3 regions of the Kitasatospora sp. NPDC054795 genome follow, and region 2 is predicted to be linked to each of the others. Evidence: riboswitches for the same ligand, from Rfam matches in the RefSeq annotation. Region 2 holds a riboswitch; each other region holds the start of a gene.
What was found. A riboswitch is a leader RNA that binds a small molecule or an ion and turns the genes downstream of it on or off. The one in region 2 is predicted to bind cyclic di-AMP.
Positions count from the first base shown of each region.

Region 1: another riboswitch for cyclic di-AMP. It lies ahead of ACWGJO_RS27800 (NlpC/P60 family protein); the one in region 2 lies ahead of ACWGJO_RS26225 (M23 family metallopeptidase).
Region 3: another riboswitch for cyclic di-AMP. It lies ahead of ACWGJO_RS03550 (transglycosylase family protein); the one in region 2 lies ahead of ACWGJO_RS26225 (M23 family metallopeptidase).

Region 1 covers NZ_JBSHAP010000088.1:16,234-18,423, forward strand. The annotation lists gene ACWGJO_RS27800 (NlpC/P60 family protein) at 217-1,335, opposite strand; cyclic di-AMP (ydaO/yuaA leader) riboswitch at 1,346-1,499, opposite strand; gene ACWGJO_RS27805 (NlpC/P60 family protein) at 1,838-2,190, opposite strand, start outside.
Region 2 covers NZ_JBSHAP010000080.1:95-2,284, reverse strand. The annotation lists gene ACWGJO_RS26230 (MFS transporter) at 1-632, opposite strand, end outside; cyclic di-AMP (ydaO/yuaA leader) riboswitch at 987-1,124, shown strand; gene ACWGJO_RS26225 (M23 family metallopeptidase) at 1,127-2,119, shown strand.
Region 3 covers NZ_JBSHAP010000006.1:14,966-17,155, forward strand. The annotation lists gene ACWGJO_RS03545 (hypothetical protein) at 1-666, shown strand, start outside; cyclic di-AMP (ydaO/yuaA leader) riboswitch at 1,119-1,289, shown strand; gene ACWGJO_RS03550 (transglycosylase family protein) at 1,276-2,190, shown strand, end outside.

The DNA of each region.
Region 1 (2,190 bases), on a different contig from region 2:
GGCGCGGCTCCCGCCGCCGCACCGGGACGGGCGGCCGTCGAGCGGGAGTCCGGTGGCAGACGTTAGCGAGTCAGGGCAAGCGAGTCCAAACCCCTGCCAACCCGAATATTCAGGCTGTTGTCGGACATTTGATCGACCCTCGGGAAAAGCCGCAGGAAAAACCGCAGGCCCGGCCTCCCCTGGGGGAGGCCGGGCCTGGAAGCGTTCGAGCGGTGATCAGACCCGCACGATGGAGGCCAGCGGCATGTTGGTGACGGCCTCGTAGCGCACCGACGCGCCCGGCTTGGGCGCGTGCAGCACCTGGCCGTTGCCCGCGTAGATGCCGACGTGGTGGGCGTCGGTGTAGAAGATCAGCAGGTCGCCGGGCTGGGCCTGGGAGATGTCCGAGCCGATCCGGGTGCCGGCCGAGGCCTGCGCCTGCGAGGTGCGCGGCAGCGACACGCCCGCCTGGTTGAACGCCCAGACCATCAGGCCGGAGCAGTCGAAGGAGCCCGGGCCGGTGGCGCCCCAGACGTACGGGCTGCCGATCTTGGAGGCGGCGGCCGAGAGCGCGGCGGCACCGCGCGAGCTGCCCGGGGCCACCTTCACCGGGGAGGAGGCGGTCGAGCCGGTCGCGAGGTCGCCGCGGCTGTTGTCGCGGGAGGCGCGGTCGGCCTGCTGCTGCTGGGCCTGGGCGGCGTCGGCCTTGGCCTTGGCGTCGGCCGCGGCCTTCTCCTCGGCCTGGCGCAGCGCCTGGCGCTCCTGCTCGGTCAGCGTGTTGAGCAGGTCCTGGGCCGCCTTCAGCTTGCCCTGGACCTCCTCCTTGGAGGTCTTCAGCTGCTGGGTGGTCGACTCCAGCTCGGCGAGCTTGCCCTGGGCCTCGTTGCGGTCCTGGTCGAGCTTGCGCTGCTGCTCCTGGAGCTCCTTCAGCTGACCCTTCTGGGTGCTGCCGGCCTGGTTCAGCGCGTCGGCCTGGCTGAGGAAGGTGTCCGGGCTGGAGGAGAACATCAGCTGGACGGTCGGGGATATTCCCCCGTTGCGGTACTGCTCGCCGGCGATCTCGGCCAGGCCGCCCTGGAGCTCGGTGACCTGGGCCTGCTGACGGGCCACCTGGTCCTGCATGCCGGAGACCTGCTTCTCCAGCTCCTGCTGCTTGGCCTGGGCCGCGTTGTAGTTCTCGGTCGCGATCTCGGCCTGCTCGTTGAGCTGGTCGACCTGCCCCTTGACCTGTTCCTTGGTCGGCTGCGGGTCGGCGTGGGCGCCTTGCGCGGAGAGGACGACGGCTGCCGCGGCGACACCGGTCAGGATCGAGACCCGGGCGCGGCCTGCGGGCTTGGGACGACGATGGGACGCCACGAAGGCGGACTCCTTCTTCCTACGTCCGCCTACCGGGTGAGCTGACGGGTTCGGGCCGGAAGCATGCCCTACGACGCCTCACGGCCGTTCCATCGGCCGACCTGGCGTCGATTCACCCCGGAGGAACGTGGTTCCCCGGCTCCGCTCCGCAGCGCCCCTAACCACTGGGCTCCCCTGTCGGGCAGTCGCTTCGACCTGCCCCGCTGCCTCACGAACTCGACGGTAACCACCGCCGCCACCCTGGCTGGGCGATCGACAGTGCGGTGGTTCAGGGCACGACCCTAGTAACTGAACCGTGATCGGTTCAAATCCTTGTCAGAAAAAAGACCAAAGATTTCCCAAGTTCTTCTGTGAAAATGACCGATGGTGACCACCGGCACACAGAAGGCTGATCGATTCTCAGCATGTGGCCGCGAAGGGGCCGAAAGCCGAACGCCACCCCCCGCACGAGGGGTGGCGCTTTTCACAGCCCCCGGAGGGGCCGCGCGGGCGTGTCGGGCCGTCAGACCCGGCGGATGGTGTTGATCGACATCGCGTCGGCCTTCATCACCTTCACCACGTCACCGGTGTGCGGCGCGTGGACCACCATGCCGTTGCCGATGTACATCCCGACGTGGTGCATGTCGTTGCCGTAGATCACCAGGTCGCCCGGCTGGGCCTGGTCCAGCGAGGGCACCCGGGTGCCGTAGTGGCCCTGCTCCTGCGAGGTGCGCGGCAGCGAGACGCCCGCCTGCCCGTACGCCCAGACCATCAGGCCCGAGCAGTCGAAGGTGGTCGAGCCGGTGGCGCCCCACACGTACGGCGAGCCCTGCTTGCTCATCGCCTTGGCCATCGCCACGGCCGCGTAGCCGCTGG
Region 2 (2,190 bases):
ACGGCGCCGAGCACGTCGAAGCGGCCGGTGGCGGCCTCGTCCCGGGTCTCCGGCACCGACCGGGTGGTCACCGCGATCACGGCGGCGGCGAGCGGCAGGTTCAACAGGAAGATCCAGCGCCAGCCGGGGCCGTCCACCAGCCAGCCGCCGAGGAAGGGGCCGATCGCGGCGGACACCCCGCCGAGGCCGGACCAGAGCCCGACCGCGGCCGAGCGGTCGTCAGGGTGGAAGACGGCCTGGAGCATGGCGAGCGAGCCGGGGGTGAGCAGCGCCCCGCCGATGCCCTGGACGGCGCGGGCGGCGATCAGCACGTGGATGTTCGGCGCCGCGGCGCAGGCCGCGGAGGCGATGGCGAACCAGACCACGCCGATCAGGAAGACCTTGCGCCGCCCGTACCGGTCGCCGAGCGCGCCGCCGAGCAGGATCAGGCCCGCCAGGGTGAGCAGATAGGCGTTCAGGGTCCATTGCAGGGACGCCAGGGAGGCGCCGAGGTCGGCGCCGATCCGGGGCAGGGCGACGTTCACCACGGTGCCGTCGAGCATCGCCATGCTGGAGCCGAGCACGGTCGCCAGTAGTACCCAGCGACCCTGCGCGGTGCCCAGGCGCAGGGTGCCGGCCTCGGAGGTGGCCACGGGCGAATCCTGCGCTGCCGGGGCGCACGTGACAAGGGTCACCGGTGGGTGTGTTGACGGTCGGCGGTGCGTGAACGGGTGGCTGCGTTCCGTCGCCGATCTCGGCGCAGGGTCGTGGATCAGTGGCGGGGGGTGAATGGGTTGTGTACGCACCGTGGGGTCCGGTCTGCGGAGGGTCACCGGAACGGGGGAGATGGTTGCCCTTTCAAGAGATCGACATTGCTTCACCCGAACGGATGGGTTTTAGTTCAGCGACCGCCCGGCCAGTCCGGACGGATCCCCCGGGTGGAACGCCGAGTCCTGCCGCTGCCCGGTGGTTCGAAACGAACTCTGTACGGCAGGAGCGGGGGACCCACAGGTAAGTCGCCGGACCGGAGTTCGCGCCTCAGGGCGCGGGCGTCCAGGACCGGCTAGGGGTGAAGCCGCGCATGCGGCCGGGCAACTCCAGCCCGAACCCGACAGCTCACCTCGCAGGCGTCGGAGAGGAAAATTCCATGCCTGCTCAGGCTCGTCGTATCGCCCTGCCCCGCGCCGCCCGTATCGGCATCGCGACCGCCGTCACCGGTGTCTCCTTCGCCCTCCCGCTCGTCACCGCGGTGAGCGCCCAGGCCCACACCGTTCCGGCCGCCCCGGCCGCGCAGGCCGCCGCCTCCACGGACGCCAAGTCGGCCGCGCCGGCCGCTGCCCCGGCCGCCCAGGCCGCGCAGGAGAGCTACCGCGTCGTCAGCGGCGACACCCTGTCCAAGATCGCCGACGCCAAGAACGTCGAGGGCGGCTGGCACGCGCTGTACGAGCAGAACCGCTCGGTCGTCGGCGCCAACCCGAACCTGATCTTCCCGGGCCAGCAGCTCGCGCTGTCGGGCCACGCCGCCGCGCCGGCCGCCGACGCCGCCCCGGCCAAGCCGGCCGCCCCGGCGAAGCCCGCCCAGCCGGCCGCCCCGGCGACCCAGGCCGCCGAGCCGCAGGCCCAGGTCCAGGTGAAGACCGAGGCCGCCAAGCCGTCCGCCCAGCTCCAGACCCAGCTGCAGGTCGCCGCTCCGGCCCCGGTCGTGACCGCCACTCCGGTCGCCGCCGCCACCTCCGGCTTCGTCGCCCCGCTGGCCAACCCGAAGCTCGGCACCGCCTACGGCGTGGCCGGCTCGATGTGGGCCTCCGGCCACCACACCGGCCAGGACTTCGTCGCCTCCACCGGCACCCCGCTGCGCGCCGTCGCCAACGGCGTCGTGGTCAAGGCCGGCAACGGCGGCGCCTACGGCAACGAGGTCGAGATCAAGCTCGCCGACGGCCACTACGCCGAGTACGCGCACCTCTCCTCGATCGGCGTGAGGATCGGTCAGACCGTCACCGTCGGCCAGCAGATCGGCCTCTCCGGCGCCACCGGCAACGTGACCGGCCCGCACCTGCACTTCGAGATCCGCAACGGCTCGGAGTACGGCTCGGACATCAACCCGGTCGCCTACCTGCGCGCGCACGGCGTCGCGCTCTGACCCGGGGCCGCTGAGCCCCGAGGGTTTCTGAACCACCGCTGCTGCGGGGCGAATCGATCCTCCGGGATGGT
Region 3 (2,190 bases), on a different contig from region 2:
GCCGAGGCCGGGCTGCCCACGCCTGTCCTGGTGCCGCTGGTGCCCGGCCCGCACACCTTCCTGACCGAGCTTCACGCGCTCGCCGCCGAGTACGGCGCGCCCGTCACCGACCCGCTGGGCCCGCACCCGCTGCTGGCCGAGGCCGTGCACGTCCGGCTGTCCGAGGCCGGGCTGGCCCGGGCCGACCGCGCCCGGCTGTTCGCCATCGCGACCGCCGCGGACGGCGTGGTGCTGACCACCGTCGGCGGCGAGGACGCGGCCGCGGCGGCCGGCATCACCGGCGTGCTGCTGGCCGCCCGACTGGCCGTGCCGGTCGTCGCCGCCGCGCTCGACGTGCCCGGCTCGGTGGCCGCGGCCGTCAACCACCTCAGGGACACCGGCTCGCAGCGCCCGGCGCTGGCCCCGCTGGTGATCGGCCCGGAGGCGGACTCCGAGCTGCTCGCCACCGCCGCCGAGGAGACCGGCTGCCCGTCGGCCGCGCCGCTGGGCTCGTACCCGTCGGTCGGCCAGCTGATCGCCTCCACCTACCTGGCGGCGCTGCCCGCGCCGTCCCCGGAGGACCTGGCACGGGCCGAGGCGGAGGCAGCGGCCGCCGCCGAGGCCGAGGGGGCCCTGGAGGGCGTCCGCGGCGCCCACGCGGCCTCCCAGGGGCCCGCAGGGCGGTAGTCGACGCCGCGCGCCGGTTCGCGCGCACCGAAGGGCCCGGAACGGCATGCCGTTCCGGGCCCTTCGGTTTTGCTCCGCCCGCCCATGGCCGTCCCGCGGAAGTCGGACGGCAATGAAGTGGAATGTCCGTTCTGGCCTATTTGAAAGGAAATAGGAAACGCGGTCGCGGGCGCTCGCGTCACAGCCGCAGCCCCATCCGCCGGAACGCTCCGGCCCGCGATTCGACGCGCCGTCACGCCACTCCTGAAGTGCTGCCAGTTGTGGGCTTCCGCAACAGGGTTGCTCGAAAACGATCATTTACGATCATGGAGAGCGGCAGTTTTGGCAGTTTCCACTAAACCGTGATGCGCATCACAGCCGTTTGCAGTTTGAACTTAAGTCTGATTAACGTGCTCCCCGTTCGTGACCACACGAACCCGGTTCATCCGCGACGCCGAGTCCTGCCGTCGGATGTCCTGGCAGCGCGAAATCGCACCACGGCAGGAGCGGGGGACCCACAGGTAAGTCGCCCCGGACCGATCTCCGGAACGGTCCAGGGCTAGGGGTGAAGCCGCGCCCACAGCGCGGCCGGGCAACTCCAGCCCGAATCCGACAGCTCACCTCGCAGGCGTGGGAGAGGACCGCGTCTTCATGCTGCCCACCAACGGCACTCGTCTGTCCAGCCGCACCCATCGCGTGATCGCCGCCCTCGGCGTCGCGGGCGTCGGCCTCACCGTCCCCTGCATCGCCTCCGGCACCGCCTCCGCCGCCACCGTCGCCACCTGGGACAAGGTCGCCCAGTGCGAGAGCGGCGGCAACTGGAGCATCAACACGGGCAACGGCTTCTACGGCGGCCTCCAGTTCACCTCCAGCACCTGGTCCGCCTTCGGCGGCAGCGCCTTCGCGGCGCGCGCCGACCTGGCCACCAAGGACCAGCAGATCGCCGTCGCCGAGAAGGTCCTCGCCTCGCAGGGCCCCGGCGCCTGGCCGGTGTGCTCGGTCCAGGCCGGCCTCACCAAGGGCGGCGCCGCGGCCGCCGTCGACACCTCGGCGGGCTCCACCGCCGGCTCGACCGCCGCCAAGCCCGCCCAGAGCGCCAAGCCGGCCGCCCCGGCCGCCAAGCCCGCTCCGCAGACCCAGGCCCCGGCCGCCAAGCCCGCCGCGCCCGCCGCGCCCGCCCAGGACGGCACGCAGGCCGGCGCCGACTCCGCTGCCTCCGGAAACCGGAGCGACTGGGTCCAGAAGCGCCAGCAGCAGGCCCAGAACGGCGACTACACCGTGGTCGAGGGCGACTGGCTGTCCGCGATCGCCGACCAGCACAAGGTGCAGGGCGGCTGGCAGCGGCTGTACGAGCTCAACCGCGGCACCCTGACCGAGGGTCCGGACAGCATCTACCCGGGCCAGCAGCTGTCCTTCGGCGGCAACGGCCAGGCCCAGGCCGCCACCGGCAAGTCCGGCTCGGACTTCACCTGGTTCGACCGCTCGCAGAAGTCCGGCCAGTCCGCGAACGGCGGTGCCGTGAACACCCAGCCGACCGCGCAGGCC